Regions from separate parts of the Shewanella sp. WXL01 genome, predicted to be linked through region 3. Evidence: predicted binding sites of a transcription regulator. Region 3 holds the regulator's gene; each other region holds the start of a gene.
What was found. The regulator sigma-54, encoded in region 3, starts transcription at its own class of promoters, with help from an activator protein. The targets are predictions, from matches to a motif close to GTTGGCACGNNNNTNGNNT.
Positions count from the first base shown of each region.

Region 1: a site for sigma-54 is predicted at 4,923-4,941, ahead of glnA (glutamate--ammonia ligase). Genes of this name have one in related genera too.
Region 2: a site for sigma-54 is predicted at 4,647-4,665, ahead of G3R49_RS06110 (flagellar hook-length control protein FliK). Genes of this name have one in related genera too.
Region 4: a site for sigma-54 is predicted at 2,206-2,224, ahead of G3R49_RS05590 (YggN family protein). Genes of this name have one in related genera too.

Region 1 is NZ_JAAIKQ010000009.1:44,334-51,963, forward strand. It holds gene glnG (nitrogen regulation protein NR(I)) at 1-732, opposite strand, end outside; gene glnL (nitrogen regulation protein NR(II)) at 760-1,812, opposite strand; gene G3R49_RS16510 (DUF4124 domain-containing protein) at 1,963-2,481, opposite strand; gene typA (translational GTPase TypA) at 2,698-4,515, opposite strand; gene glnA (glutamate--ammonia ligase) at 5,051-6,460, shown strand; gene G3R49_RS20250 (type II secretion system protein) at 6,823-7,344, shown strand; gene G3R49_RS16530 (DUF2959 domain-containing protein) at 7,452-7,630, opposite strand, start outside.
Region 2 is NZ_JAAIKQ010000002.1:206,879-214,508, reverse strand. It holds gene fliN (flagellar motor switch protein FliN) at 283-675, opposite strand; gene fliM (flagellar motor switch protein FliM) at 685-1,716, opposite strand; gene fliL (flagellar basal body-associated protein FliL) at 1,794-2,315, opposite strand; gene G3R49_RS06110 (flagellar hook-length control protein FliK) at 2,432-4,477, opposite strand; gene G3R49_RS06105 (prolyl oligopeptidase family serine peptidase) at 4,777-7,551, opposite strand.
Region 3 is NZ_JAAIKQ010000001.1:591,471-599,100, forward strand. It holds gene mgtE (magnesium transporter) at 277-1,638, opposite strand; gene G3R49_RS02405 (HPr family phosphocarrier protein) at 1,747-2,016, opposite strand; gene rapZ (RNase adapter RapZ) at 2,045-2,905, opposite strand; gene ptsN (PTS IIA-like nitrogen regulatory protein PtsN) at 2,902-3,345, opposite strand; gene hpf (ribosome hibernation promoting factor) at 3,348-3,635, opposite strand; gene G3R49_RS02425 (RNA polymerase factor sigma-54) at 3,659-5,152, opposite strand; gene lptB (LPS export ABC transporter ATP-binding protein) at 5,298-6,032, opposite strand; gene lptA (lipopolysaccharide transport periplasmic protein LptA) at 6,041-6,622, opposite strand; gene lptC (LPS export ABC transporter periplasmic protein LptC) at 6,633-7,193, opposite strand; gene kdsC (3-deoxy-manno-octulosonate-8-phosphatase KdsC) at 7,190-7,630, opposite strand, start outside.
Region 4 is NZ_JAAIKQ010000002.1:76,655-84,284, forward strand. It holds gene trmB (tRNA (guanosine(46)-N7)-methyltransferase TrmB) at 1-563, shown strand, start outside; gene G3R49_RS05580 (50S ribosome-binding protein YggL) at 599-925, shown strand; gene glsB (glutaminase B) at 932-1,846, shown strand; gene G3R49_RS05590 (YggN family protein) at 2,271-3,092, shown strand; gene G3R49_RS05595 (LysR family transcriptional regulator) at 3,616-4,557, shown strand; gene G3R49_RS05600 (DUF885 family protein) at 5,145-6,992, opposite strand; gene hemW (radical SAM family heme chaperone HemW) at 7,433-7,630, opposite strand, start outside.

The DNA.
Region 1 (7,630 bases), on a different contig from region 3:
GCCAATTTCATCTAAAAATAGCGTGCCACCATTTGCTTGCTCGAATCTGCCCTGACGCACGTTACCTGCCCCGGTAAATGCACCTTTTTCATGGCCAAATAACTCTGATTCAATCAAATCTTTTGGAATTGCCGCCATATTAAGGGCAATAAAGGGTTTGTCTTTGCGCGGGCTATGTTTATGCAGTGCGCCTGCAACTAACTCTTTACCTGTACCGGATTGGCCATTAATCAGCACGCTTATTGATGAGCGCGATAGGCGGCCAATGGCGCGAAACACTTCTTGCATTGCTGGCGCTTCACCAATGATCTCTGGTGCTTTGACTACCGTCTCGTCAGGGTCGCTAGTCGGCGTTTGCTCATTGGCATGAGTTAGTGCGCGCTCGACTAAGGCAATGGCTTCGTCAATATCAAAAGGTTTGGGCAGGTATTCAAATGCACCAGCCTGATAGGCACTGACTGCGCTATCGAGATCGGAATGCGCTGTCATGATGATCACTGGAATATGTGGGTAATGCATCTGCAGGCGCTCAAGCAGGGTTAACCCATCTGTGCCTGGCATACGAATATCAGAAACGATCACTTGTGGCTGTGATGACTCAAGCGCTTGCCAAAGCGACTCTGCTGCGGCAAAGCTTGCTGTCGTGATTCGTGCGCCTTTTAGGGCTTTTTCAAGTACCCAACGTATCGAGCTATCGTCATCGAGGATCCATACTTTTTCGCTGATATTCATTCTACTTCCTCAAAATCTCGGGTTACTTTAGCAAGTGTTGCCAGCTTGCAAAGGTAGGGTAATAGTAAACTCTGTGTGCCCTGGCGCAGATGTGCAGTCAACTCGGCCATCGTGTAGGCGTGCAATGTTGTGGGCGATTGACAGCCCTAAGCCTGAGCCATCTTCCCTGCCTGTGACCATAGGGTAAAACAAGGTGTCCATTAGCTCAGGCGGAATACCAGGGCCGTTGTCGATAATTGACAGCGTTAGTACGAGCTTATGACGCTTGTTGCCTATGGTGATTTGGTGCTGGGTGCGTGTTTTAATCACTATGTCGCCGCCATTGCTTTCGAGCGCTTGAATGGCGTTTTGCACTATGTTGAGCACCGCTTGCTGCATCTGATCTGCGTCCATGGCGATGTCGGGAATCGACGGATCATAGTCGCGGCTCAAGGTGACATTATTTGGTAGGGTAAACTCAACCAGTGCCATCACCTTTTGGATCACTTCATGAATATTGTGTTGAGTATGCTCTGTTGGGCGCTGAGGGCCGAGTAAGCGGTCAACCAGGCTGCGCATACGGTCAGCTTGCTCAATAATCAAGCTGGTAAATTCTTTTAAGTCAGGAGACTTTAGCTCTCGTGAAAGTAATTGCGCTGCGCCACGAAGGCCTCCCAATGGGTTCTTGATTTCATGGGCCAGATTACGCACTAAAAACTGTGCTGCTTGTTGCTGGGCATCTTGGTTAAGCTGCTGATGAATGCGTCGTTGCTGATCGACTTGGCGCAATTCAAGCAAGCTTAAATGACGCTCGTCCTCTAATGGGATTAAGGTTAAATCTATGGTGTGATGCTGGCCATCAAGGGTAATAAGTGGCGCGGTATTAACGGTAAGCCCCTGGCTGGAGTCTACTGCATCAATCAATATTTGGCTTTCTACGCCCATCAGCTGATAGTGCTCAGGGAGCGATAACTCCAGTAACTTATGCTGGCTGATCCCTAACAGCTGCTCAGCCGCAGCATTGGCATAGCAAGGCTTTAAGTCCTTATCAATGACCAAGACGGCGGTAACTAGGTGATTGAGTAGATTTTGGCTGTCCATTCATCGTCCATTTATTGGGTTGCACCACTATGGTGCACCAACTTGGTGCGTCGCGCAACTGACTTCACCGGACATGAATTTAAATCATTATCTGAGGTTTGCTGGCTTAACTATATGAAATTAAAGATTTAAAAAGAGATCTTTAATTTGTTAACCACGACCGATAACTGATGCCCGATGCAGAAAAACAGTTCTAGCTGGACTAGATGCAAGGACTTTGCCGTTTTGGGTCACGACATTCACCACAATGGTATGTGCGCCGCGATCAATATTGGTTAGGCGGAAAATGCTTGAGGTTTGCGGCTGCACTTTTAGCTGGCCATTGAGTGACAGAGTGAAAAATGCGCCTTTAGGTAATTTAGGCTCAATATTAGCGGTGACCGTAATATTACCGTTATTGTCACGAATCGTGGCTTCCTCGGCAGGGGAGGCGATAACGACTTTGTAGTTTGGCTGTGCATCTGGACTTGGTTTGGTGGAGCGGGTGATAGGTGTGGGCTGCACCACGGTAATATTGTTTTGGGTATTGTCGTTTAGCTGGACTTCGGTGGCATTTTCTCTCGGCTCGTCAGAATAGTGAACCTTGCCATTTTCATCTACCCATCGGTATACGGCGGCAACACTGCTAAGGCTAATTGTGATTAAGCTGATTAATAGTAGAAGTCGCATAGTCTGTCCTAAGTTGATGCTCTCAGGTCTATATTAGCGCTTTCTCGATTAAAAATCAGCCATTGCGGCCAATGCCTAGTGTTTAGCATTGAGCATGTTAAAAGTAAGCACAGTACCTCTAAGGGTTTCGAGCCTTGGAAGTTGAGTTAGTAAAAACTAAACCAACAAAAAGCCCGCATAATGCGGGCTTGATAAGCGAATAATTAACTGGGTTAATTACTTTGGCTCGCGGCTAGCGCGTTTACGCTCGCTTTCAGTAAGTAGCTTCTTACGAACACGGATGTTCTCAGGTGTCACTTCTACTAGCTCGTCATCGTCGATGAACTCAAGCGCTTGCTCAAGCGTCATTTGGATGTGTGGAGTCAGTACCTGTGCTTCGTCAGTACCTGATGCACGCATGTTGGTTAGCTGCTTACCTTTCAAACAGTTAACTGTGAGGTCGTTAGCGCGAGCATGAATACCAATGACTTGGCCTTCATATACTTCTGCAGCGTGACCAATCATTAGGCGACCACGGTCTTGCAGACCAAATAGTGCGAATGTTAGTGCTTTACCGGTTGCATTCGAGATAAGCACACCGTTTTGACGTTGACCGATGTCACCGCCTTTTACTGGGCCATAGTGATCGAATGAGTGGTAGATAAGACCAGTACCAGACGTCGCTGTCATGAACTCAGTTTGGAAACCGATTAGACCACGGCTTGGAATGATAAAGTCGATACGCACGCGACCTTTACCATCAAGTTGTAGATCTTTCATATCACCTTTACGGATACCTAATTTTTCAATCACAGTACCTTGGTGATCTTCTTCTACGTCAACCGTTAGGGTTTCGTATGGCTCGCACATTTCACCGTCGATTTCTTTGGTGATAACTTCTGGGCGTGATACTGCTAGCTCGTAACCTTCACGGCGCATATTCTCAATCAAGATACCTAGGTGAAGCTCACCACGGCCTGATACGCGGAAACGGTCTGGTGAGTCAGTTTCTTCAACGCGCAGTGCTACGTTGTGAACCAGCTCTTGCTCTAGACGTTCAAGAATATTACGTGAAGTAACATACTTACCTTCTTTACCAGCAAACGGAGAAGTGTTTACTTGGAAGGTCATGGTGAGTGTAGGCTCATCTACAGATAGTGCAGGTAGCGCTTCAACCTGGTTAACACCACAAACAGTGTCTGAGATTTGTAGGTTACCTAAACCAGTAATTGCCACAATGTCACCCGCATTAGCTTCAGCAACTTCGTGACGGTCTAGACCCATGTAACCAAGTACCTGACCGACTTTACCATTACGAGTTTTGCCGTCAGCACCAACAACAGTTACCTGTTGGTTTACTTTCACGCTACCGCGCTTGATACGGCCTACACCGATAACACCTACATAAGAGTTGTAGTCAAGCTGGGTGATCTGCATTTGGAATTCACCTTCAGCGTCAGCATCTGGTGAAGAAACTTTTTCTACGATTGACTGGAACAGTGGCGTCATGTCTTCGCTAGTCTCATCTGGATCTAAGCTTGCGAAACCGTTTAGTGCAGATGCGTAAACAATTGGGAAGTCTAACTGTTCGTCAGTTGCGCCTAAGTTGTCGAATAGGTCGAATACTTGGTCGATAACCCAGTCAGGACGTGCGCCTGGACGGTCAATCTTGTTGATAACAACGATTGGCTTTAGGCCTTGAGCGAATGCTTTTTTCGTTACAAAGCGCGTTTGCGGCATTGGACCGTCAACAGCGTCAACCAGTAGTAGTACTGAATCAACCATAGATAGTACACGTTCAACCTCACCACCGAAGTCGGCATGGCCTGGAGTATCTACGATGTTAATGCGGTAGTCGTTCCATTTGATGGCAGTGTTCTTTGCCAGAATGGTGATACCACGCTCTTTTTCAAGATCGTTAGAATCCATTACACGTTCTTCGGCTTCGCCTCGGCTTTCAAGGGTGCCTGATTGAGCCAATAGCTTGTCTACCAAGGTCGTTTTGCCATGGTCAACGTGAGCAATAATGGCGATGTTACGTAAATTCTCTAACACGGATAAAACCTCTATACCATCAAATAAAAATTATGAGTTTAATGCAGCTTTAGGTCAGGTGATTCGCACGGTAAAAACCAAGCGAAAATCAGCTGTCACAAGTATAGCTGTCATAAAAAAGCGTGCCATTCTACTCTAGAGTGACTCCAGTAGATAGGATTATTTTTGAACACTCAATTTTTTACAAAAAATAAACCTTTTTTGGCAGGGACTTGGCAGATATTTGCGCATTTTACTCCATAACTGATGACAGTTTGGTGATGCGATTTTGATGACTGATTTAATAAGGTGCACACAAATGGACTTTTGCACCAAATGGGCGCATATTGATGCACTGAAGTTGTGCAATACGCTGCATTGTGGTGAGTTGTGTAAATTTAATGGTATATATTTCAGTATCTTATTATGTTGGCATGATACTCGCTTTAAAGTGTGCAAATTATGAAATCGATTCCAGATAAGTTGAAACAGTCAGCTTATCGCACTAAAAAGATTACATTTGGGGAATACCCTACACCCTACTGGAGGCTTGATAATGTCAGTTGAAGCAATACTAAAACAAATTGAAGAACTAGAAGTAAAGTTTGTAGATTTACGTTTTACCGACACTAAAGGTAAAGAGCAGCACGTTTCTGTTCCTTCACACCAAGTTGACGAAGACTTCTTCGAAAACGGTAAGATGTTTGATGGTTCATCTATTAATGGTTGGAAAGGTATTAACGAATCTGACATGGTGCTAATGCCTGACCCTTCTTCTTTCCTTCTCGACCCTTTCACTGAAGAAGTCACTGGTCTTATCCGTTGTGACATTCTTGAGCCAAGCACTATGACTGGCTACGAGCGTGACCCACGTTCAATCGCTAAGAAAGCTGAAGAGTACCTAAAGTCTACGGGTATTGCTGACACTGTATTAATTGGTCCTGAGCCAGAGTTCTTCTTATTTGACGATGTTAAGTTTGGTACTGACATGTCAGGTACTTTCGTAAAAGTTGATGCGAAAGAAGCAGCTTGGAACTCATCTACTAGTTATGAAGATGGCAACACTGGTCACCGTCCTTTCGTTAAAGGTGGTTACTTCCCAGTTGCTCCAGTTGACTCTTCACAAGATTTACGTAGCGCAATGTGTTTGATTCTTGAAGAAATGGGTCAAGTTGTTGAAGCGCATCACCATGAAGTAGCTACTGGTGGTCAAAACGAAATCGCAACTCGTTTCAACACGCTTTCAAACAAGGCTGATGAAATCCAAATTCTTAAGTATGTAGTACATAACACTGCACACGCTTACGGTAAAACAGCAACCTTTATGCCTAAGCCAATCGTTGGTGACAACGGTAGCGGTATGCATGTTCACCAATCTCTAGCGAAAGACGGTGTTAACCTATTCTCTGGTGATAAGTACGCTGGCCTAAGTGAAACTGCACTTTACTACATCGGTGGTATCATTAAGCACGCTCGCGCACTAAACGCATTCACTAACCCAAGTACTAACTCGTACAAGCGTCTAGTTCCTCACTTCGAAGCGCCAGTAATGCTAGCTTACTCTGCGCGTAACCGTAGTGCTTCAATCCGTATCCCAGTGGTACCAAGCCCGAAAGCGCGCCGTATTGAAACTCGTTTCCCAGACCCAACTGCTAACCCATACTTAGCATTCTCTGCATTGCTAATGGCTGGTCTTGACGGTATCCAAAACAAGATCCACCCTGGTGATGCAATGGACAAAGACTTATATGACCTACCAGCAGAAGAAGCAGCTGAGATCCCACAAGTTGCAACTTCACTAGAGAACGCACTGGAAAGCCTAGAAGCTGACCACGAGTTCCTAATGAAAGGTGGCGTCTTCACTAAAGACTTCATCGAGTCTTACATTGAAATCAAGTCTGCTGAATGTGAGAAAGTATCTCGTACTACTCACCCAATGGAATTTGAACTTTACTACAGTCTATAAGCTGAGTTGAGACTTCCTATTAGCCCTGGCAGTTGCCGGGGCTTTTTTCTGTTTGTATGGATGTATACCAATCAGCATAACTATGTGAGCATTCTTACTGGTAAAAATCGCTTATAACTTCGTTAGAAATTTTGTAGGTAGAGCAACTAGCTAGCTGCAATTTCCGCCTTGTTCTAAACGATTTTTCCTGCGTAATCTCTGATCACCAAGTTATCCCAATTGGTATTGTACTATGAAAGCGAGTTAAGTCTTTGCTGTATATTAACTTGTTTATCGCTGTGTTATGTTTTAGTTACTGTATTCTATAGAACTTACGTTTTCCAAGTTCTGTCTAGTTATTGTTGCCAAAATAAGGAGTCGTTATGGCATTTACTCGCACAAGCAAAACTGCAGCTGGCTTTACCTTAATTGAGCTAGTGGTGGTGATTATTGTGCTGGCTATTCTTGCTGTGGTAGCTGCGTCTAAGTTCATTAATTTGAGCTCTGATGCCAATAAGAGTGCCATTGAAGGTGTGCAGGGGGCGATTAAAAGCGCAAAAGACCTAGTTCACTCAGGCTGCTTGGTGAGTTCTCAGTGTGATGAAACCGCGCCAGCGGCTGCAGGAAACGGCTTAGGTAACAGCATTTTGGTACAAGATAAACTGGTCACCCTAGCATATGGCTACCCAAGACATACTGAAGCAGGCATCGCCCGCGCGATTAATATTGCTGATATAAGCGATGGCGGCGAGTTTAGAATTACTAGCTATACGCTGGCAAGCAGGCCAGGGCTGCGTATTCGCCCAAACGGTGATTATGGAACTAACGAGTGTGAGGTACGCTACTCGCAGCCTCAATCGGCAGGTGATACGCCGCTTATTGAGATTGATACCAGTCAGTGTTAAAAAGCTAGCTAGCCGTCATTCAAACTGTTATGCAAACAAAAAACCACAGCTTACTGGCTGCGGTTTTGTTTTATACCAATTGATATGTGATCAGGTTTGAATCAAGACTAACTTCCTTTACCTTCCATCGACTCGATAAACTTGTTTGATTCAGCAATCGATTTGTTCATTTCTTTAATTAGGCTAGAAATGTCGGTCTGTAAGCTAGCAAATTCACCTTTAATTGCGCCAATCGCCTGGGCATTAAGGTTATGTTTTAGGTACAGCATATTGTCTTTCATGGCGG
Region 2 (7,630 bases), on a different contig from region 3:
GGTTCAGGCTATTACAGGGCCTGCTGGTCTTTCAAGATTATTTTTGCAGCTGCTTGTTGGAAATTTATACAAGGCAACGACTTTGATGTGTGGTGGCCCCACATGATAAGTCGTTAACGCAGTAGAAATGACAACAAGCGCTGCCTGAAAGGTTCGTTTAAAAGCACTTTTCTCTGCGTTGCGAGCCACTTGTTTAGTCGACTAAACGGCATAGCTCGCGTCTTGATTAAAGTGCTTTTAACTCGAACAAATTCTAATCAGCAAAGACCAGCAGGCCCTGGGCTACTTAAGCTTTTTAATCCGCTCAGTTTGGCTGATAACGTCGGTTAGGCGAATACCAAACTTGTCGTTGACGACAACTACCTCACCGTGGGCAATCAAGGTACCATTGACCATCACATCGAGCGGTTCACCCGCTACACGGTCTAGCTCAACAACCGAGCCCTGGTTAAGTTGCAGCAAATTACGGATGCTAATGAAGCTGCGCCCTACTTCCATAGAAATAGTGACCGGAATATCTAAAATTGAGTCAAGCTTTTCAGCTTCTTCTTTACTCAATGGTTTGGATTCATCGACTAGTTCATCGAGCTGAACTTGCTCTGCCTGCGCCGCCTCTTCTAAGGCCTGCTCAGCCATAGCTGCAGCCCAATCATCACCTGTATCTTCTGTACTCATGGCTTCACCTTATAATTCGGACAGATCACGCGACTTACCTTTCTTGCGCGTAAAGAGTTGTAATTCTGATTTAACAGTTTCTGGGCGAGCAATCTTCTCACTGACTTTCAGCGCTAGATTCTCTCGTGATTGACCAAGCTTACAGCGGAAAGTCGGCAAATCTTCTACTCGCATCATAATATGCTCAGGCAGCTCAACAGGGATAACATCACCTGCTTTAAAATCCATCACTTCCCGCAGTGTTAGCTCTTTTTCAACGATGTTGGCATCAACGCCAACCTCTACATCCATAATTTCATCACGAAGTGCTTGCGACCAACGCATGTCAGTATCTTGTTTGTCACTTTGGACACCGGCATCAAGCAGCTCACGAATGGGCTCAATCATCGAATACGGCATGGTAATGTGGAAATCACCACCGCCTCCATCAACTTCAATGTGAAATGAATTAATCACTACCACTTCTGTTGGGCTAACGATGTTTGCCATCGCTGGGTTAACTTCCGAGTCTAGATATTCAAACTCAACGTCCATTACCGGTGCCCAAGCATCTTTATAATCTTCAAAAATAATTTTCAGCAGCAACTGAACGATACGTCTCTCGGTCGGCGTAAATTCACGACCTTCAATCTTGGCATGGAAGCGGCCATCACCGCCAAAAAAGTTATCCACCAAAATAAACACCAAGCGCGCTTCCATGGTGATAAGGCCTGTGCCTTTTAACGGGCTAAAGCGCACCATGTTCAAACTCGTCGGTACAAACAAGGTATGTACATACTCGCCAAACTTAAGCATCTGAACGCCATTAATCGACACTTCAGCTGCGCGGCGCATCATGTTAAACATGCTGATCCGTAGGTGGCGTGCAAAACGCTCGTTAACAATTTCGAGTGTTGGCATACGACCACGGACGATGCGATCTTGAGAAGAAAAGTCATAGGTGCGCGCATCGGCGCCACCTTCGTCTATCTCATCTTCTTCAACATCATCAACACCATGTAACAGCGCATCAATTTCGTCTTGGCTTAATAAATCACTCACATCAAAGCCTTATTCGCTAAGTTACTCCCGCTTGGGAGACGTTTGATTAGTTTTGTTATAAAGGGTTTCAATACTTCTTACTGCATCACAAACCCAGTAAACAGTACTTTTTCTACAACCTTGCGGCCAGTCACCGCTTGTAAGGTGTTTTGTACATTAAGTAACGCAAGTTGACGCAGCTCATCTTTACCTGCTTGTGAGCTAAGCTTTTGCACATCTGCTGCGCTGAAAGTGGTTAACAGCGCATCCTCAATCAAAGGAATGTGTTTGCGAGTCAACACGTCATCGTCGCCGCGCACCATTAACTGTACTTTAATCTCAACTAGGCGTGAGCGCGTTGCCCCTGGCAAATTGAACAAAAACGGTCTCGGCATACCGACATAATTTGCCTTTCCGGTTGGCTCTGCAGTTGTGGCTACTTCTCCTGGAACCGTCTCACTATCTGCTTGCTCATTCGCTGCATCGTCTCCACTTAAAAAGAAGAACGCACCGCCACCGATAGCCAGCAGTAACACAACACCGATAATGATAAAAAGCATCTTTTTGCTCTTTTTACCTTCACCACCATTTTCTTCTAATTCTAACTCTTGTTCAGCCATGGATTTGTCCATTCCATATAGTCAATTTGTCAGCTTAAATCACCAGAGCATAACGAAATTTAGTTAACTCTTTAGCACTTTAGCTATATTCGTTCACATTACTATAGGTTAACCAGTTATGCATAATAATCTATAGCAGAATGCGACGATGAGGCGGTATTTTGCCCACTACTTGCTTCTGTTGCTGCTATTTCATCCGATTGCTCATTTTGCGCAATCTGACCACAATGAGCGTCACCATCGCCGGCTTCCCCTCTTTGCTGCTGACCTTGCTCTGACACATTGCCGTCGGTTAGTTGCATTCCCTCTTGAGCCAACATCTCACGAAGTCGCGGCATCGCTTGTTCTAACACATCACGGGTTTGCTGCTGCGCGGCCTGGAATTGTACTTGCGTTTGATCACCTTGCACCTGAACTTTGACCATCATAGAGCCTAGCTCTGGCGGGTCGAGGCGGATTTCTGCTTGCTGTACACCATTAGATACCATGGCGACTAACTGCTGTTTCATCACTGGCGCAAACCGCTGGATCATCTCCTGCATTTGTACATTGGTATCTGATGCAGTTCTTAATGATAATTGAAATTGCGGCACGTCAGATTTATGAATTGGAGTAAAACTACTTTGGTTTTGAACGGCTTTGGTGACTACCGAATCAGCAATATCCAGCTCTATGCCAGCAAAATCCATTGCAGCTGCGTTGCTAGCCTGCAGCTTTTCGCTAAGGCCACTTGTTACCGCAGCACTTTGATTGGCGCTTAGCTGGTTTTTATCAGCAGCGACTTTGTCTAAAGACTTATCGATTGCTTTAGCTGCATCGTCAATATTGGCACTAATCTTTCCCGCTACCGACTCTTGATCACCAAGGATGTTGCCTGCCTGAAGATTTTTGGCAACATTACTTAATGACACTTGATCAGCCGTCGATTTATTTTGCTGTAAGCTTTGATTCAACTTGTCTGCAAATTCAGCGTTCAGCTGAGCGCCTTTTGTCTGTGTTGCACTTAGCTCAGCAATGTCAGCACGCTTATCAATTTTTTTAGTAGAACCGGTGTCTGCCTGCGGTAACAACTCATCAAGCATGTCCAATACGGCTTTGTCACTCTTACTTGCGGCTGCTTCTGAGCTTGCTGCAGTAGTATTATTAGTCAGCTTACTGTTATCAATAGGTAAGGTAGTATCGACCGCTTTTGATTTATCAGCCCATTGGGACTCAAGCTCTGCTTCAATATCCGAACTAAGCTCACTGGTAAACTTCGTGGTATCAGCAGTCTTTGACTCGCTAGCAACTTGTTGACCTAATCCGTGTACGGCATACCTAGCTTCGCCCTGCAGGTTGACATTAGTAGTTGGCGCGTCTAAATCTAATTCGGCCATCGCCAATATAGACTCATCAACCACAGGTGCTTGTAGATTAAAGTCATCCACTAATTGACTAAGCTCTGCTGAGGAAAGTTTGTTTAACGCTTCACGGCTATGACCACTAAAAGCCATCAATTCTTGTAGTTGGGAGAAATTGAGCGTTGTAAGATAATCACTCGTTGCTTGTGTTTGAGATTGCGCACCAGCACCATTAACGCTAGCTTTAACTGCTGGCAGAGCAGAGGTAAATAAATCACCTTCATTTGCGCTTTCAGCAGAAGTGGCAGATATTTGACTCGCGCTCGCACTTTGTGAGTTTTGCGCAAACTCATCTGCAAGCGGCAAAGTCTTTCCGCTGCCACCTTCAACAAGCTTTAAGTTTTCACCGAGTTCTCGCTGAGCAAAAATAAACTGAGCACCACCTTCTGCATCTTTACTGCTCTCAAGCATATCGCTACTATGCTCGTCGCCCTTCACAAGTTCAGTATCTGTATCAGCGTCCACAAGCTGAAGATCAGGCGTATCTTCAAGCATTGCCTTGTCAATTGCAGCCTGTTCGCTATCAACTAAAGACAGGTTTCGGTTACTGGTATCGTCCTTGAGCGCTTTGGCTGATTGCGCTGATGACTCTTGCTTCGAAGCGTTATTTAACGCTTCAAGAAAACTATTACTTTCAGTAACTTGGGAGGACTCATCAAAAGAAGAATTCGATTGGTGAGCGTGGAGTGGCGAGGCATTAATAGCTGATTTAGCAGACGCATCTGCTTTAGCATTGCCATTTCCAAATAATAATTGACTCATTTGCTGCATAACTGCCTCACCATTTATTGTTGTTGCGACCGCTCAGCTTGGTGCTAAAGACTTTATAGTGACAACACATCAACTGTTGCTACTGACTTAGCAAACTCATATTCGCGGTTTCATATTAGTGAGTCGGGATCCCGACTAATTTGTTACTTCGGTCATATGAATGCAAATCAAATGCCAATAAGCGGGCAACTCCACAAGTTAGCTAAACCACTATCAATCACTGCAGCAAGAAATCGGCATAAAAAAGCCGCAATCAAGTTGCGGCTTTATAACTAGAGCACCAAGTCACGTTAGTCGTTAGCGCGATACTCCTGATAGGCTTCGCCTTGAGTCAACCATGTCGGCGCATCCTTACCCTTAAGGTAATGGTCAAAGTACTCCATCATGCGAATCGAGTAGTCTAACTTATTTGGATACTTCTTCAGATGGTGCGGCTCGTCTTGATACTGCAAGAACACCACATCTTTACCAGCGCGGCGCATAGCCAAATACATTTCGACACCTTGCTCCCACGGCACCGCATCGTCTTTGTCACCGAACATAATCATCATGGGTGTTTCAATGCGATCGGCATAAAACACAGGTGAATTCTCGATATATTTCAGCGGCGCGTTAAATAGCGACTGACCGATACGGCTTTGACCTGTTTCATACTGGAACTGACGTGCAAGACCACTTCCATGGCGAATACCGCTGTATGCGCTAGTCATGTTAGATACCGGCGCGCCGCTCACTGCCGCTTTAAAAATGTGAGTTTGCGTCACGGCATAAGCAGTTTGATAACCAGCCCATGAATGCCCTTGAATACCAATAGCGTCAGGGTCTGCAATTCCCATATCGATTAGCTTTTGTACTCCGGCGGTTAATGCTTGTACCGAAGAAGGACCAGGATAGCCGATGTCAAAACGCACATCAGGCAAGAACACTGCGTAGCCGTTTTGCGCGAACCAAGCAAAGTTGGGCCTGTGGTTAATTTTCATATCAGGGAAAGCGTGTAAGCGATCGCTCATAAAACGATAGAAGTAAACTAGTACTGGATACTTTTTACCTTCTTGATAATTGATTGGCTTAATCAATACACCATCAGATTGACGACCATGACCATCACGCCAATGCACAAGCTCTGCATTACCCCACGCAAAAGCATCGCGCTGGGCATCAAGGTTAGTAATTTTTTGCGACTGCGCTACAGATTCAAAATCGGCGACATAGAGATCAGGATACTGATCATAACGCTCACTTGAGTACACTAAAGCACCAGTGTCTTTCGCGCGTGCCAGCATCTCTAGTTTGCCGTTGGTTTCAAGGGCAATTTTAACCCCTGACTCACCTTCCATGCCCATATAAAAACTGTCAGCCTTAGTTTTATGGCTATAGCCTTTTAGCAGTAAAGCTTGGTCTTCAATGAGAGGTATATCTTTACCATCTTGCTCAACAAGGCCGGTTAGACGAAACTCAATTTGCTGCTCACGACCTAAACCATTGGTGATCATAAAGCCACGGTGAGACACGGTGTTGAACTGCCACGCATCGTATTTGTCGTAAACCACGATTTCAGTGTCATCTTCAAGCCAAGGACCAAAGCCATAGCCAGGCGCTGGGCTTGGGTAGTCGTGATCTTCATTAGCAAACGGAGTGTTGAGTTCAGCGGTTAGGTTATGCTTACGACCGGTGGCTATGTCATAAAGATACACATGCCCTTGCTGGTAATAAGCCATAAATTTGGCGTTAGGCGACAACGTTGGCTGCGCGTAAGCTGACTGCTGTGGGATCACTAGCGTATGTTGACCTGTGTTTAAGTCAACTAGGTAAAAATCACGATAAAAACCGGCCCAAGTCGTCATTTTTTGATACGGCACATTCGAGCTTGCTACTAAAAAGCGCTTTTGCTCACCATACTCAACATCAGGGATATCACGCGTGGCTAGCTGCACAATTCGATTTGCATTAATATGCAATACCGCAGCAAAGGTCTTCTCTCGCTCTTCTTGATACTCTTTTATTTCGTGAGGTTTAATCTTTGGATCTTCGCCATGCCAAATACGTAAATCACGCTTACCGACGATAATGTTTCTATCAAGCAAATCTTTCTCGTCTTTAAAATCGACAATTTCAGCTTGAGGCGTTACTTGTGGTACGCGGCCAAAGAACAAACGCTCACCGTCCTTACTAAATTTAAGCGTGCTGAACTGGTTTAATACCCAATCTTTATCTGTCGGTAGCTTTTGGGCTTTAACGCTCGCTAGGTCAATTAGGCTTAGCTGATACTCACGGCCCCAACGCAGAGTGTCGCTGCTACCATAAGTAAACGCTAACTTCTGCGCCGCTGAGCTGATAGCCAACTCGCCAATTTGTTGTGTTTTAGAGGTAAAGACTTGCTTGGTTTGTAGCTTTACTAAATCCAGCCACTGAACTTGATGCAACTGGCTTTCGCCGTCGTTAATCGCAATCACCATACCTTTACTAGCATCATCAAATACCCAGCCAGTAACATGGTCGAAATCAAAGCGCTTGTTGCTTGCTAACTCAATAACCGAAAAGCCACTGCCTTTATCAGCTTCTTCAATCTCACGCTGAGGTTTGTCATCCGCGTTGTCAGACTTGTCTTTAGTTTTTGCATCATCTTTTTGAGGCTCAAAAACAATCGCTATAACCTTACCGTCGTAACTAAACTTGGCACTTTTTACGTTTTTGAACTCATTGGTGTCGCCAGTTTGAGTATTGAGCAGCACCAAACCAGTAGACTGTTGTTTCTTATCTAGTGTTTTGCTCTCAAGCAATGTTGGCTTTTGCATCGCAAATACAAAGTTGCCATCACTGGAGGTTTGCACTGCTGATGCATTGGCAAGTTCATAACGCTTTTGCTCAGCACCTAAAACGGTGACCAGCGCACGGCTATCACCGCGATCTGGCTTCGCTTCTACGGCAACCACTTTACCGTTATCAGAAATCACCGGCTTTTGCAGTGTTTCAAAGGTCATAATGTCTTCGAGTGTCAGCGGCTTGGTTTGCGCAGCTTGCGCGCCTCCCGCTGTTACAGCAGCCACCATCATGGCTATAGGCATAAGCTTAAATAATTTCACAACTACCCTCGTTTGCTATTGTTGCTTTTATTGCTACCAGTTTTCTCGATGCTATGCGACC
Region 3 (7,630 bases):
TTTTCTTAACAATGTCATCTCATCCTAATTTGCCCTAGTTCAGGTTAATTTAGGTGAATACCTCTTTAGGGGTATATATAACTATAAGAAAGCTTTGTGCCAACTCGGAAATGTTTTTAAATTCAATAATATCAGTAGTTTACGCTTGCTGTGTTTTTAGGGGGAAAATCAGAGAGCCCAAAATTAGTGCAAATGCACCAATGTTGGACTTTGAAGGGCTGGCTGAGCAGACGGTTTGCCGCAAGCGGCTTAAGCATATTTGGATAGAGTGAGGTGCTACATTAAGAAGGCTGTAGCTAAGCCTAGAAACGCGAACAAGCCGATGACATCAGTGACAGTGGTTAATACCATGCCGCCAGCCAATGCTGGATCAATATTGAATTTTTTAAGAATAAGTGGAATGCCTGCACCGGCTAAGCCTGCTACTGTCATATTGATCAGCATAGCACCGCCGATGAGCCCAGCTAAGGCTATCTCACCTTTCCAAAGCCATACGGCCGCAAATACTAATACTGCCCACATAACCCCATTTAAACAGCCAATGGCTAGCTCTTTGCCAATAAGCCAGCGCGAGTTACTTTGGCCAATATGTCCAAGGGCAATACCGCGGATCACCAGTGCTAAGGTTTGGTTACCTGCAACGCCGCCCATACTCGGCACAATGGTCATTAAGATTGCAATGGTAGCGAATTGCTCAAGGGTGTTTTCGAACATGTTGCTCACCGAGGCGGCAAGTAAGGCGGCAAACAAGTTAATGGTTAACCATAATGAACGTTTGAAGGTACTTTTCACGACGGGGCCGAAGGTATCTTCAGCGTCGTCCATACCTGCCATACCCATCATGTCATGCTCTGCATTTTCACGAATAACATCAACCACATCATCAATGGTGATACGCCCAAGCAGTTTGGCATCGCTATCAACAATGGGTGCAGACATCCAGTCATGGCGCTCGAACAGTTGCGCCACTTCATTAGCTGGCATGTCGACAGGAATGCTCTCTAACTCAATATCCATGACATCGCGCACCGACATACTAGGGTTACAGGTTAATAAATCAGATAGTCTTACACCGCCGAGTACTTGGTCGCGCCTGTCGACTACGTACAGCATGTCTGTGGCATCAGGTAGATGCCCTCGTTGGCGCAGGTATCTAAGTACAACATCAATGTTAACGTCAGGGCGAAGGGTAACTGTATCTGTATTCATTAAACTACCCGCAGTATCATCTGGGTAACTCAATGCTTGTTCAACTCTGTGCCTGTCTTGACTGGTCATTGATTGCAACACCTGATGATAAACGGTATCAGGCAATGAGCGCAGAATGTAGGCGAGGTCGTCGGTATCCATACCGGCGGTTGCTTGCGCTAACCGCTCCGGCGTCATATTACTAATGAGGGCGTCTTTTAGGTCTTCACCAAGCTCTTCTAAGATTTCTCCAGCTTGTTCCTGGTCAATCAATTGCCATAGTACTTGACGGCTGCGAGGTGGGGAAGACTCAAGAATGAGGGCAACGTCTGAAGGTGCCATGTCGTGCAGCATGTTGCGCACGTGGACAAACATGCCGCTTCCTAGGGCCTGGGTGAGTTGATTGAGTCTTTGCTCTGTTAGCTCTGTATCTAAAACTTCGACACCCATTGGTAGACTCTCCCCAAAAAAATTTTGCTAATGGTAGCTTATCAAGTCGAGTACCACTAATTCATTTTTATGATATTGATGTTAAAAATTCGCTTGTATCACAGAGGGTTAACTGTTTTCCTCGAACTTAGCATCAATCAATGCGCTTACTGCATCGAGTGCAGCCTGAGCATCATTACCGCTAGCTGTGAGGGTAATGGTTTTTCCTACACCGCTTTCCAACATTAATAGCCCTAATACGCTGGCTGCGCTTGCTTGCTTGTCGCCATGGATAAGCGTTATTTCGGCGTCGAATTTCGCAGCTAGGGTTGCTAGTTTAGTTGCTGCGCGAGCGTGCAGCCCGAGCTTGTTAGATATGGTTATTTGTCGTTGCAGCATAGGGTTGTGCACTTTTTATAAGTATAGGCTAGCTTTGTGCTGGCGTGCTTAGCTCGCGGTGACTCACAAGTATTTTGTGTTTGATGTGCGTGCTAAGGCGTTTTGCTACTTGTTCAGCAATAAACACTGAGCGGTGTTGACCACCAGTACAACCTATCGCGATGGTGACATAGCTGCGGTTGTTACGCTCAAGTTGCGGCATCCAGGTTTCGAAAAAATTGTCGATTTGCAGAACAAACTTACCTACCTGAGGTTGCTGATTAAGGAAATTTTGTACCCCTTTGTCTAGGCCTGTTAGTGGTCTTAGCTCAGGCTCCCAGTGAGGGTTAGGTAGAAAGCGCACATCAAACATAAAGTCTGCTTCTTTAGGCATACCATATTTAAAGCCAAACGAGTTGATATTGATCACCAGTTCACGGTCGACACTGCCAAGCAAAATTTCTCTAACCTTGTCACTGAGCTCATAGATGTTGAACTCGGAGGTATCAATAAAGTGGTCAGTTATATTCGAAATAGGCTCGAGTAATTTACCTTCTTGAATTATGGCGTCTTGCAAAGACAGGTGTTGCTTAGACAATGGATGTAAACGGCGCGTTTCGCTATAACGTTTGAGTAGCACTTTGTCGTTCGAGCTCAAAAAGAAGCTAGTGATACTGATATCGGCTGGTAATAGTTGTAGCTGAGCCTGCAGTACTTTTCCTTGCTCCTTTATGTTGCGCACATCAACGCTAATCGCAATAAGCTCATGTGAGCCTTTAAGCTGCTCAAGCAATGTATTGATCAATGGGATCGGCAGATTGTCGACACAGTAGTAACCTAAGTCTTCTAGCACCCTAAGTGCAACGGACTTTCCTGAGCCTGAACGACCTGAGACGATAACCAGTTTCATTGAGCGATCACCTGATAGAGTTGAGTTTTATCTGTTGATTTACGTAACTGTTTGAGTGTTTGCTTGTCATTAAGTTTTTCTGCAATATAAGCCAACGTCGCTAAATGTTGCTGACATTGATCTGACGGTACAATAAGCGCAAATAGTAAATCGACAGGCTTGTTGTCGATGGCATCGAAATCAATTGATTCATCGCACTTGATAAACACCGCAATGGGCTGCTCGATATTGTCTAAACGACCGTGGGGAATCGCGATACCATTGCCTATACCTGTACTACCTTTTTTTTCACGAGCGACAAGACTTTCGAAAATTTCTTGTGCTGAAAGGTCTGTGTATTGCTCTGCTGCGATTTCGCTAATGAGTTGCAATACCTTTTTTTTACTGCCCGGAGTGGCACAGGCAGTGCACTCCGGCTGCAGGATGGTACGAATTTCCATCATTAATGCTTGGTTAGCTTCTCTTTATGTTTGATTACCTGGCGGTCAAGTTTGCTGATCAAAGAGTCGATTGCAGCATACATGTCGCTATGTTCAGAAGTGGCGAAGACTTCTCCTCCACTAAGGCTGACTTTAGCCTCAGCCTTTTGTACTTGTTTGTCGACATTTAGGATAACGTGCACATTGTTGATTTGCTCAAAATGACGTTCTAGTTTGGCAAATTTACTGTCAACATACTCTCTGAGTGAGTCAGTTAACTCAATGTGGTGCCCCGTTAGGTTTATTTGCATATATCGTCCTCCTTTGATTGAGCTTATAAGCTCTTACGTTGGTTTGAGGGCGGGATAAGCATTGCTTCACGGTATTTCGCTATCGTACGACGAGCAACATTAATCCCTTGCTCCGCTAACAGTTGTGCCATTTTGCTATCGCTTAATGGCTTTTTCTGATTTTCAGCGGCGACCAGCTTTTTGATAAAGGCGCGAATAGCTGTAGATGAGCATTCGCCACCGTCATCTGTGCTGACATGGCTTGAGAAAAAGTATTTGAGTTCAAACAGACCGCGTGGCGTATGCATGTACTTTTGTGTGGTAACCCTGGAAATAGTGGATTCATGCATCTCGACGGCCTCAGCAATATCGTTGAGTACCATTGGTTTCATGGCTTCTTCACCATATTCAAAGAAGCCTTGTTGGAACTGTACGATACAGTTGGCCACTTTTAACAGGGTGTCATTACGGCTTTCTAGACTCTTAATGAACCATTTAGCCTCTTGCAAATGACCGCGAATAAACTGGCTGTCAGCCTGGCTTTTGGTGCTACGAGCCATAGAAGCGTAATGCTGATTGACACCAATTTTTGGCATGTTGTCAGGGTTAAGCTCCACGACCCAGCGGCCATTTTTCTTTAATACTGACACATCAGGTATGACATATTCATCATCACTAGGTGTGATTGCCGCACCAGGCTTTGGATTCAATGATTGGATCAGGTGAATTGCTTCCCTAAGTTCATCTTCTTTAAGCTTGGTTTTACGCATAAGTAAACGAAAATCACGGCCAGCAATTAGGTCGAGATAGTTGGCAATCAACATACGCGCATTGTCAATATGAGGGGTGTCATTAGGAAATTGCGCTAACTGTATAAGCAGGCACTCACTTAGATCGCGCGCAGCAACGCCAATGGGGTCAAAATGCTGAATACGTTTAAGTACTGCTTCAACCTCTTCTAGCTCAACCTCTTCATCGCCCATGGCGCTAAGGATATCTTCGGTGCTTTGGGTTAAATAGCCTGTATCGTCAATGGCATCGATAATGGCGGTGGCGATGGCTAAATCGGTATCAGAAAAAGGAGTGAGGTTTTTTTGCCATTCTAAATGCTCGTATAGACCTTCTGTGGTCTCGCCTTGAAATGGCATATCATCGTCGCGTGATCCAGAGCTGGTTGCGCCAGTGCTGGCAACTGGTGAGGCTGTATAGACTTCATCCCAGGTGGTGTCCATTGGCAGCTCGTCAGGCATAGATTCTTTATTGAGCGAGTCTGCGAGATCAACGTTGGAAGTGTCTGTTTCAGCAGACTTTTGGCTTGCTTCACTAAAATCGGTATCAGCTTGATCTTGTTTGTCTTTTGAGGCGTCTTTACCGTCGTAAAATTCTTCTTCTACTTCAAGCAGTGGGTTAGAGTCTAATGCTTGTTGTATTTCTTGTTGTAGCTCCAATGAAGACAGCTGCAGTAGGCGAATTGCCTGTTGCAGTTGTGGGGTCATAGTCAGGTGTTGACCCATTTTGAGCTGTAGTGACGCTTTCATTTACCACTTATCCCTAGGTATCGTATAAGAGACACACATTAATGCTTGTAATTGGCTTCCTTAGGAGAGACTGGATTGGTACTCAGTCGAAGCTAATGCTGTCGCCGCCCATGTAGTTGAGCGAGCGAAACCAAAACATCAATAACTATAGCTTGAATTGTTCACCTAAGTATACTGCACGAACTTGCTGATCGCTCAAGATCTCATCTGGTGTCCCCTCGGCAATTAAGTTGCCCTGGCTCACGATATAAGCATGCTCACAAACATCGAGGGTTTCACGCACATTATGGTCAGTGATCAACACCCCTAGACCACGAGATTTGAGTTGCTGAATAATTTTCTTGATGTCGATTACCGAAATTGGGTCAACCCCCGCAAATGGTTCATCGAGCAAGATAAATTTCGGGTTTGCAGCCAGTGCCCGGGCAATTTCTACTCGGCGACGTTCACCGCCTGATAATGCCATACCTTGGCTATCGCGAATGTGAGTGATATGGAATTCTTCGAGTAAATGTTCAAGTTCTTCAACACGTTGCTCTTTAGTTAGCTCTTTACGTGTTTGTAAAACTGCCATGATGTTGTCGTGTACAGTTAGCTTACGGAAGATGCTTGCCTCTTGGGGTAAGTAACCAATGCCTTTGCGCGCACGCAGATGCATTGGATCAGAAGTTAAATCATCGGCATCAATTAAAATGCGCCCGTGGTCGCTTTTTACAAGTCCAACAACCATGTAAAAGGTAGTGGTTTTACCTGCACCATTTGGGCCCAGTAGACCAACAATTTGCCCAGTGGAAACCGATAAGCTTACGTCTTTCACTACTTGGCGGTTCTTATAGCTTTTAGCCAGGTTTTCAGCCGTTAAGGTGATTTGCTCTGTCATTACTTAGCCTACTGATTACCTTGTGTTGATGGCTCTTGCTGTTGTTCTATTCGCGTTTGCGGCTCAGGCTGCTGCTCGACAGGCGCTTGCTCTGACGGATCTTGGAAGTTCTCTGGCTGGATAATGGTTATCACTCGCTCATCGCCCTTACTTTGGGCTATGAGTTCTTGCTTATCAATGTTGTAGCGAATGATATCGCCTGTCACCTGACTGCCTGCTTGGTCAAGCTTAGCCTTACCTGTTAGCGTCAAGGTGGTGCTTGCGAGGTCGTAGCGTACTTCAGAGGCGCTAGCGGTACCGATTTTACCGTCGTCTAACTCTTGTGAAAAAGTCGCAGGGTTACCAGTGGCGACTAAGGTTTTGGTTACAGAGTTATCAGAAGTAAATGCGCGTAGTTCATCTGCTTGAATATTGATTGAACCTTGAACCACAGTCACTGGACCATAAAAAATGATTTGGTTATTTTTTATATCTGCCTTTTGGCTAACTGAGCTAATTTTTACTTGCTGCTGTAAGTCGCCTTCTTTTGCTTCAAGGGAGCTCATTGGGCTAACAAACCCAAGGGCAACAATTGCTGAAGCCAACAACATCTGGCGTGGATTAACGTGGTTCATAACGTCCTTCTACCTGACTAAGTAGTGTTAATTCTTGAGTATTTAGGTCTGCATGTAAACCTAAACCTTGAATTTGAAAGCCTTTGCCCTCGATAAATACCGCTGATTTAGAGGTGCCAATTAAGGTATTTAAATCCAATTGTATCTGTTGTGTGCTCAGCGATTGCAAAGGCTCATCAACGTCAACTGCATCAATAAGTACATCTTGGCTGAGCGTCACCACATCTTTATTTTTATCTAATTGACCTTTGCTAGCACTCAGTTGCCATTGTGCTTCGCCATCTTCAGGAAACACCAGATAAACAGGGTCAGTAAAGTGAGTCATGTTAGTCGACTCAAAATGCTCCATGTGTTTAGCACTCACTCGGCTTTCGATCTGCCCTAAATCATTAAAGGTGGTGGTTTTAAGATCGTTAGCGATAAACTCTGGGCGGTCGACACCTGAGTCGACTTTTAGAGCTTGCTCGTTACGCTTGGCTTGTACTTGCCAATAGAGAATAAGCGCGGCGCTAAAAAACGCGATGATGGCGAGGGTGACTCGGCTCATACACTCATACCGTGAGCGCTAGCCAGTTTATCTTGGCTTTGCAAAAGTAGATCGGTTAACTCACGCAGCGCGCCGTGACCACCGTTAATACTGGTTGTCATATCACAGTGTTGCTTAACAAACGGGTGCCCGTCAGCGACACAAACTGATAGACCTACCGCCTTCATAACGGGTAAGTCCACCATGTCATCGCCAATATAGGCCACTTGCTCTGGTGTAACTTGATACAGCTCAAGGAGTTCTTTAAATGGCACAAACTTGTCGTCAATACCTTGGTAGATATGAGTGATGCCCAACGCAGTCATACGGTTTTCGACAATCTGCGATTTGCGACCTGTGATCACAGCAACTTGAATGCCGCTGCCAAGCAGTGAGCGCACTCCATAGCCATCACGGGTGTGGAACGCTTTAAGCTCTTCGCCAGCATTGCTGAGGTA
Region 4 (7,630 bases), on a different contig from region 3:
CGCTTGATTTGACTCACGTGTTCGGCCGTGACGCAGACACAGTGCTTGAAATTGGCTTTGGTATGGGAGCGTCGTTAGTTGAAATGGCAGCTGACGCACCAGAATTAAACTTTATTGGTATCGAAGTACACAAGCCTGGTGTTGGCTCTTGTTTATCTGACGCTGGCGCAGCTGGTGTGAGCAACTTACGTGTTTACCATCATGATGCGATGGAAGTGCTAGAAAACGCGATTGCTGATGGCTCGCTTGCTCGCGTGCAGTTATTCTTCCCTGATCCATGGCATAAAAAGCGTCATCACAAACGTCGCATTGTACAGCCTGAATTTGCTCAGCTTATTCGCCGCAAGCTTAAAATTGGTGGTGTTTTCCATATGGCAACAGACTGGGAAAACTACAGTGAGCACATGCTAGAAGTGATGCATGATGCAGAAGGCTTTAAAAACCAGTCTAAAGATGGCACTGTTGTCGAGCGCCCAGATAGTCGCCCTTTAACTAAGTTTGAAGCTCGTGGCCACCGTCTTGGTCATGGTGTTTGGGATATTATGTTTGAGCGCACTGCTTAAACTCGCTGCTTTTTCGTCAATTAAGGAGAGATAACATGGCTAAGAATCGTAGCCGTCGTTTACGTAAGAAACTACGCGTTGATGAGTTCCAAGAGCTTGGATTCGACGTTAACTGGACTTTCGAAGATTCGGTGACAGAGTCACAGATTGACGAGATTGTTGATAAGTTTATCGATGATGTAATCGAGGCGCGCAAATTAGGTTTCCATGGTGGCGGCCATAAAGAGTGGGAGGGCATTATCGCTACTCAAACTCTAGGTAAGTGCACCGAGGAAGACATGGCAGCGGTTAAAGCCTTTTGGGCAGAGCAGCCTGCGAAAGATGTTGAAGTGAGTGCTTTATACGACCTTTACTGGGACTAATGAACATTGCCACAAGCAGATTTACTTAAACAAGCGGTCGACATAGTTCGGCCGCTTTTAGGTCAGGGCAAAGTCGCTGACTATATTCCCGCACTAGCGAATGTTAATCCTAATAAGCTAGCGATTGCGGTTACTAGCATTGACGGCACGACTATCGGTGCGGGTGACTATTTAGAGCCATTCTCGATTCAAAGTATCTCTAAGGTGTTTAGTCTAACTATGGCGCTTAATCTTTATCAAGAAGATGAGATTTGGAGCCGAGTTGGTAAAGAACCGTCAGGACAGTCGTTTAACTCACTGGTGCAAGTTGAGCTTGAGCGTGGTAAGCCGCGTAACCCGTTTATTAACGCTGGTGCGCTGGTAATTGCCGACCTTATTCAGTCTAGATTGAGTGCCCCTAAGCATAGAATGCTTGAGCGGGTACGGGAGATGGCGGGTAATCAGTCTATTTGCTACGACAAAACCGTGGCTCGCTCTGAATATCAAGCCAGTGCCCGAAATGCCGCGATTGCCTATTTGATGAAATCATTCGGCAACTTCCATGAAGATGTTGATACGGTTTTAAAGAGCTACTTTCATTACTGCGCACTGCGAATGAACTGCGCCGATCTATCAAGAGCGATGTTTTATCTTGCTAACAAAGGTAAGACGCTTGCAGGTAAGCAGCTTATTACCCCGGTACAAACCCGTCAGCTTAATGCCTTGCTTGCAACCTCTGGACTTTATGATGGCGCGGGAGAGTTTGCCTATCGTGTTGGTATGCCAGGTAAAAGCGGTGTTGGTGGTGGTATTATCGCAGTTATTCCCGGTGATATGTCGATTTGCGTATGGTCACCAGAGCTTGATGCTAACGGTAATTCGCTCGCTGGCACAGCCATGCTTGAGCATATTTGTCAGCAACTTGGGCGCTCAATTTTTTAACGCGAGTCACTTATCTAACAACAGCTCACAGCTTTAGCCAACATCTCTTTAAAGAGGTATTGGCTAAAGTGCATATTTCCAATCGCACCAGCGTTTGTTTACCGCTATTTGCGGCAAGTTACTTTTATCTCTCGTTTGCTGGTTCAATCACTTACAGCTTAAATCACTTGCAGCTTAAATCACTTAGTGCTTTGTGGCACAAACTTGGATTTCTATTATTTAACCTGTTATTCACTCATTGGTTAAATTCCTCAACTCTAGTTAAAAAAACCAACTTGTTAGTTATTTCGCTCATCAAGTCCAACTTGCTAAAGACATTGCCTTAACTTTAAGTTCATGAAAATTATTGGTTTTTAATATTTGGCACACCTCGTGCTTTATCCTAAACAAATTGGAAAGACTTAAACGACTAAGGATGATGACAATGACTAATCAACACTTGCTTAAAGCTGCTGCGGTAACAGGCTTAGTATTATCGACTACTTTTGCTATGCCGGCCCAAGCAAAGATTTCATTCAGCGATGACGAGTGCAACGTAGCGCTTAACTACGATATCACTGTTGAGCCAAAACGTTTGCAGGTAAGTGATCAAGGTAAAGAGCAATATCGTATCGAAATGGGTGAGTTGTATGTCAATGGCAAGCAAGTTGAACTTGATGCCAAACAACAAGCGCTTGTTAATCAATACTCTGACGCCGTATCTAAACAAGTACCTGAAGTGATTGACCTAGTTGGTGACGTTGTAGTGTTAGCCACTCAAGCTGTAAGCATGGCGCTGACACCAATCTTAGGTGATGCGGCAGGTAGCCAAATAGATGAGTTAATGGTTGGCATTCAAGACCGAGTTGATGAGTTAGCCTATCAGCAAGGTGATCGTTTCTTCTTAGGCGCAACAGAAACCACAATGGAAAATGCGTTCAACGAAGAGTTCGAGAAAGAAATTGAAGAGGTGATGACTAACTCTATTGGCACCATGATGATGGCGCTAGGTGGTCAAATCATGTCTTCTGAAGGTGGCAGCTTTGAAGAGAAGATGGAAGCCTTTGGCCGTAAAATGGAAAACATTGGCGATGACATCGAAATGCAAATCGCTGAGCAGTCAAAAGACATCGAACATAGAGCTGAAAAAGTATGCGAGAACTTCCAGTCAGTTGTTGAGCTAGAGCAGCAACTACGCCGAGAAGTACCAGAGCTTGCACCTTATATACTGACGCAACCTAGCTCGTATGTGGCTAAATCTGAATAAGGTGTTAACTAGCTATCTAAATTAGCTAACCTGTGTTGTCAGTCCTAGAGTTTTGATTCTTCGAAGCTTTTGAATTCGAAGCTGTTGCTTTCGAAGTTGTTGAAGACGCAGCACGTAAAATCTTCCCTCGATATTTTAACAAATATCCTGACCTTCCCCTGTTACTTCATCCAAGGTAACAGGGGCTTTTTTTGCCTGTTCACGGGCTGGTCGCACAAATAGTTTCCTATCAGTTGCACAAAAAATATCAACTTTGTTCGGCTAAAAAAATTGTCAATTATAAATATAGAGCAATTGGACAATTTTTTGTTATACTCATAAAAATTATAAGAAAAATAACTTGGATTCCTGAAATAGTTGGCTATTTCGGATAATCGTTAACAAGATGTAGACGCCTTCTGAGGTGCATTGTTGCAACCGTTAGCACAATGGTTGAGTAATGTTAGCCGAATAAGTAGACCGCTTATGAACAGAAGGACTTCGCTTAATACTTTTGTGTCGTAATCAATTTAAGGCGACTTCCATGTTAGAACTGTTAGAACCCATTGCAATTTTTACCCATGTGGCTCGAGCAGGCAGTTTTAGTGCTGCTGCTAGACGTCTTGGGATTTCTAAATCCAAAGTGAGTACTCAAGTCGCTGACTTAGAACACAAACTTGGTGTGCAACTTATTCAACGTACGACACGTAGTTTAAGTTTAACTGAGGCGGGTAATCTGCTTTACCTTCAAGGTGAAGAGCTACTGCGTGATGCTGAGCAAGCTGTCGCCAGTGTGCATAACCTCAATGATGCAACTCGTGGTGTACTTAAGGTGGGTATTTCCCAGTCTTTCGGTACCATGCACATCATTCCGGCACTGCCAGAGTTTATGGCCAAGCACCCTGAGTTAGAACTGCAGGTGAGCTTGCTTGATCATAAGGTTGACGTAGTAAGTGAAGGCTTAGATCTACTGTTAACTATGTCTGAGCAGTTACCACTTGGCATGGTTGCCAGACCACTAATGAAGTGTCAGTTCTTGTTAGCTGCGTCGCCTGATTATATTGCTAAGCACGGCACCTTAACTCGCCCTGAACAGCTAGTTGACCATAACTGCCTTGTTTACCAAGGTGAGTGGCATGAGCACAGCATGTGGCAGTTTAAGAAAGGTGACGATTATTGCGAGATAGGCGTTTCTGGTAATTTCCGTGTGGATAATGCACCAGCGCTTAAGTCTGCGGCAGTAAGTGGCTTGGGTGTGGTTTACCTTGCAAGCTACCTGCTTGAAGATGAGTTAGAGCAGGGTACCTTGGTTCCGTTGTTACCTGAGTGGCAGTTAACCAATAACTTACCACTGCAAGCTGTTTACCCACGCCGTAAGCACTTAGCGCCTAAGGTTAGTGCGTTTATCGACTTTATTAAAGAGCACATTGGTAGCCCGCCATATTGGGACGCGAAATGTGAGCATTTATATAAAATGCGCAAATAGTCACCAACCATACATGGTGAAAACATTGTTCGGAATTTAGTAAAAAGCCGCGAATTAGTTCGCGGCTTTTTGTTTTTGTAATCGAAACAGTTGTTTAGGTTGATCTTGATCACATTGGTAAAAAGTTAACTTCAATGGCTTAGGGTGATCTTGGCAAAAGTCCTATTGCACTCTGTTCTGAAATAAATACAATGGCCTCATCTGATTCAAAATGATTTGAACCCTATATTTAAAAAAGAAATGACCCCTTCTTTTTTAAATATACAAATCAGCAACTTCGCAGTTTTGGATCTTAGCTGGCAGCTGTTTTATTTATCAAACAGTGCTAGCCTTCAAACCATCATCCTAATTTTGGTACCCCAGACTTTGTCTGGGGTTATTTTTTGCCTGTAATTCAGCTGACTTGCAGTGACACTCGCCTTTTAAATTTGTCTAAGTGTTTCTACCTTAGCGATGTATCTAAGCACGCTTTATCCGATAGTTAATCACTCATACTAACCGTTGCGTGCTGTGATTGTGGCAACAAAAAAGGACAAGCGTTTGCTTGTCCTTTTTAGCGATTTTATGTCTATAAGCTAAGTATTAGCTTACTTAACACTCGCAACCCATTGGTCAACTTGCTGCTCTAAAACATCAAGCGGCAGAGGGCCGTTCTTTAAGATAAGTGTGTGGAAGTCGCGAATATCAAATTTGTCACCAAGTTTAGCTTTGGCATCTTCACGTAATTCTAGAATTTTGATCATACCTACTTTGTAAGCGGTTGCTTGAGATGGCATGACTACGTGGCGCTCAACCATTTTGATTGCATCAGACTCAGCGTTTGGCGTGTTATCAACGTAATATGCGATACCTTGCTCACGAGTCCACTTTTTGGTGTGAATACCTGTATCAACCACTAGGCGACATGCGCGCCATAGCTCCATTGCTAGACGACCAAAGTCAGAGTATGGATCTTGGTATAAGCCCATCTCTTTCGGGAAGTATTCGGTATAGAGTCCCCAGCCTTCGGTGTAAGCTGTGTAACGGCCAAACTTGCGGAACATAGGAATGCCCTCAAGCTCTTGTGAAATAGCGATTTGCATGTGGTGGCCAGGAATACCTTCATGGTAGGCAAGTGCTTCCATTTGGTATTTAGGCATGGCCTTCATGTCGTAAAGGTTCGCGTAGTAAATGCCTGGTAGTGAACCATCAGGCGCTGGCTGGCTGTAAAACGCCTTACCAGCAGATTTTTCGCGGAATGCCTCAACCTGACGTACCACTAGTGGCGCTTTAGGTTTAATTTTAAATACTTCATCTAAGCGTGACTCCATGACGTCAATCATGGCTTTCGCTTCTTTTAAGTAAGCCGCTTTACCTTCATCCGTTTCTGGGTAATAGAATTGCTCGTCATCACGCATAAAGGTAAAGAACTCTTGTAAGTTACCTTTGAAGCCAACTTTCGCCATGATTTGCTTCATCTCACCGTGAATGCGGGCGACTTCACTCAGTCCTAGCTGGTGGATTTGCTCAGATGTCATGTCTGTTGTGGTAGTTCGCTTGAGTGCGTTATTGAAAAATACGTCACCTTCAGGCAGCTTCCACACACCATCACGGGTATCGGCTTGTTTCTCTAACTTGTTTAAGTAGCTAACTAGGCTCTTATATGCCGGTTGTAAGTTGTTAATGAGCGCACCTTTTGCTTCATCTAACAGTGCTTGCTTGCTGTCTGCATCTAACTCTAACTTATCAATTTTGCGGTTAAAGTCTGCCCACAGTGTGCTGTCTGCGCCGCTGTTATCAAATGGGGCACCGGTGATAATGTTCTGACTGTCTGAAATAACGTATGGGAACACAAATTTCGGCGCGATAATGCCTTTGTCTGCACGCAATTGCAGCTCAGTTTCAAGTTGTTTGAGCATTGGCTTAGTGCCGTTTAAGCGGCTAATGTAGGCTTTAGCATCACTAACTTCGGCAATTTGATGTTGGTTAATCAAAAATGATGCAACCATAGAGTGCAGGCCATACATTTGGTTAACTGGATAGTTGTGGTGACGCCACTTATCATCAGCAATTTGGTTTTCTAGATTAGCAACCAATAACTTTTGGCTAAGTGCGGTTTGCTCATCTAACTGAGTTACGTCAATTTTAGCAAGTTGGGCAAGGTGTTTTTTAGCTCGAGCTAGATTTTCATCAGTGTTTTTATCGCTAATGTCGTCCCATTTACCATAGTCCTTCTTGATACCAAGATAAGTTTGGTACACAGGGCTTGCCATCACATTTTCCATAAAGATGGCTTGGTAAAGCTCATTGGCTTTTTGCGATTCAGTTTTAGCCTCTACTTGTTCTGCTACAGGTTGCGTAGCTGAACTTGAAGAGTTGACGTTAGTACAAGCTGTGCCTGCAAATACGGTTGCTATAGCGAGAGCGATGAGGGTTGTTTTGGTTTTTATTGCCATCGTTAACTTCCATTAGTGATGAGTAAATCTAGCTTAAATAATTACTGAATTTGACGTTGCTATTTGTTGTGACAGGCACCCTGATATAGCTTGGTTCAGCAGTTGATGTTTAAGTAAATTGCGAATTATCCAGCGCACATCCTAATAAAGGAAAAGTCGTTTGTGTTAACAAAAATGTTAGCAAGTGTGTTGCATTGTTAACGGCAGGGCGTATTAGCAAGGTTAGAGTGTGTGGTAGAGCTTTGGAATTGACGCAGATAATCCTGCAGCAGCATATCAAATGAGCGCAAACTGCTGTTTTAGTATGAGTGACAAGTTGATCGGCTTGGAGTGTTAATTGCCATTTGCTGGGTATTTTTATGCAACTAATGCTTATGACAGCAAGGTTGCCATAAGCACAGAATCGATTGCTCCTCGTTTGTGCCTCGAGGTGCTACTAATTACAAGAATAGCGACAGTACTTCGTTGACAAACATCTGCCCTTTCGCAGTGAGCTGCCAATGGTGTTCGGTTTCCTCTATCAGCCCACGCTCTTTGGCTTGCTTCATTCCTTCATCAAGTGAGTTTGCAGCAAGGCCGGTTCTTTGCTCAAACTCTGATTTTAGAATTGGCTCAATCAAACGCAAACGGTTCATCAA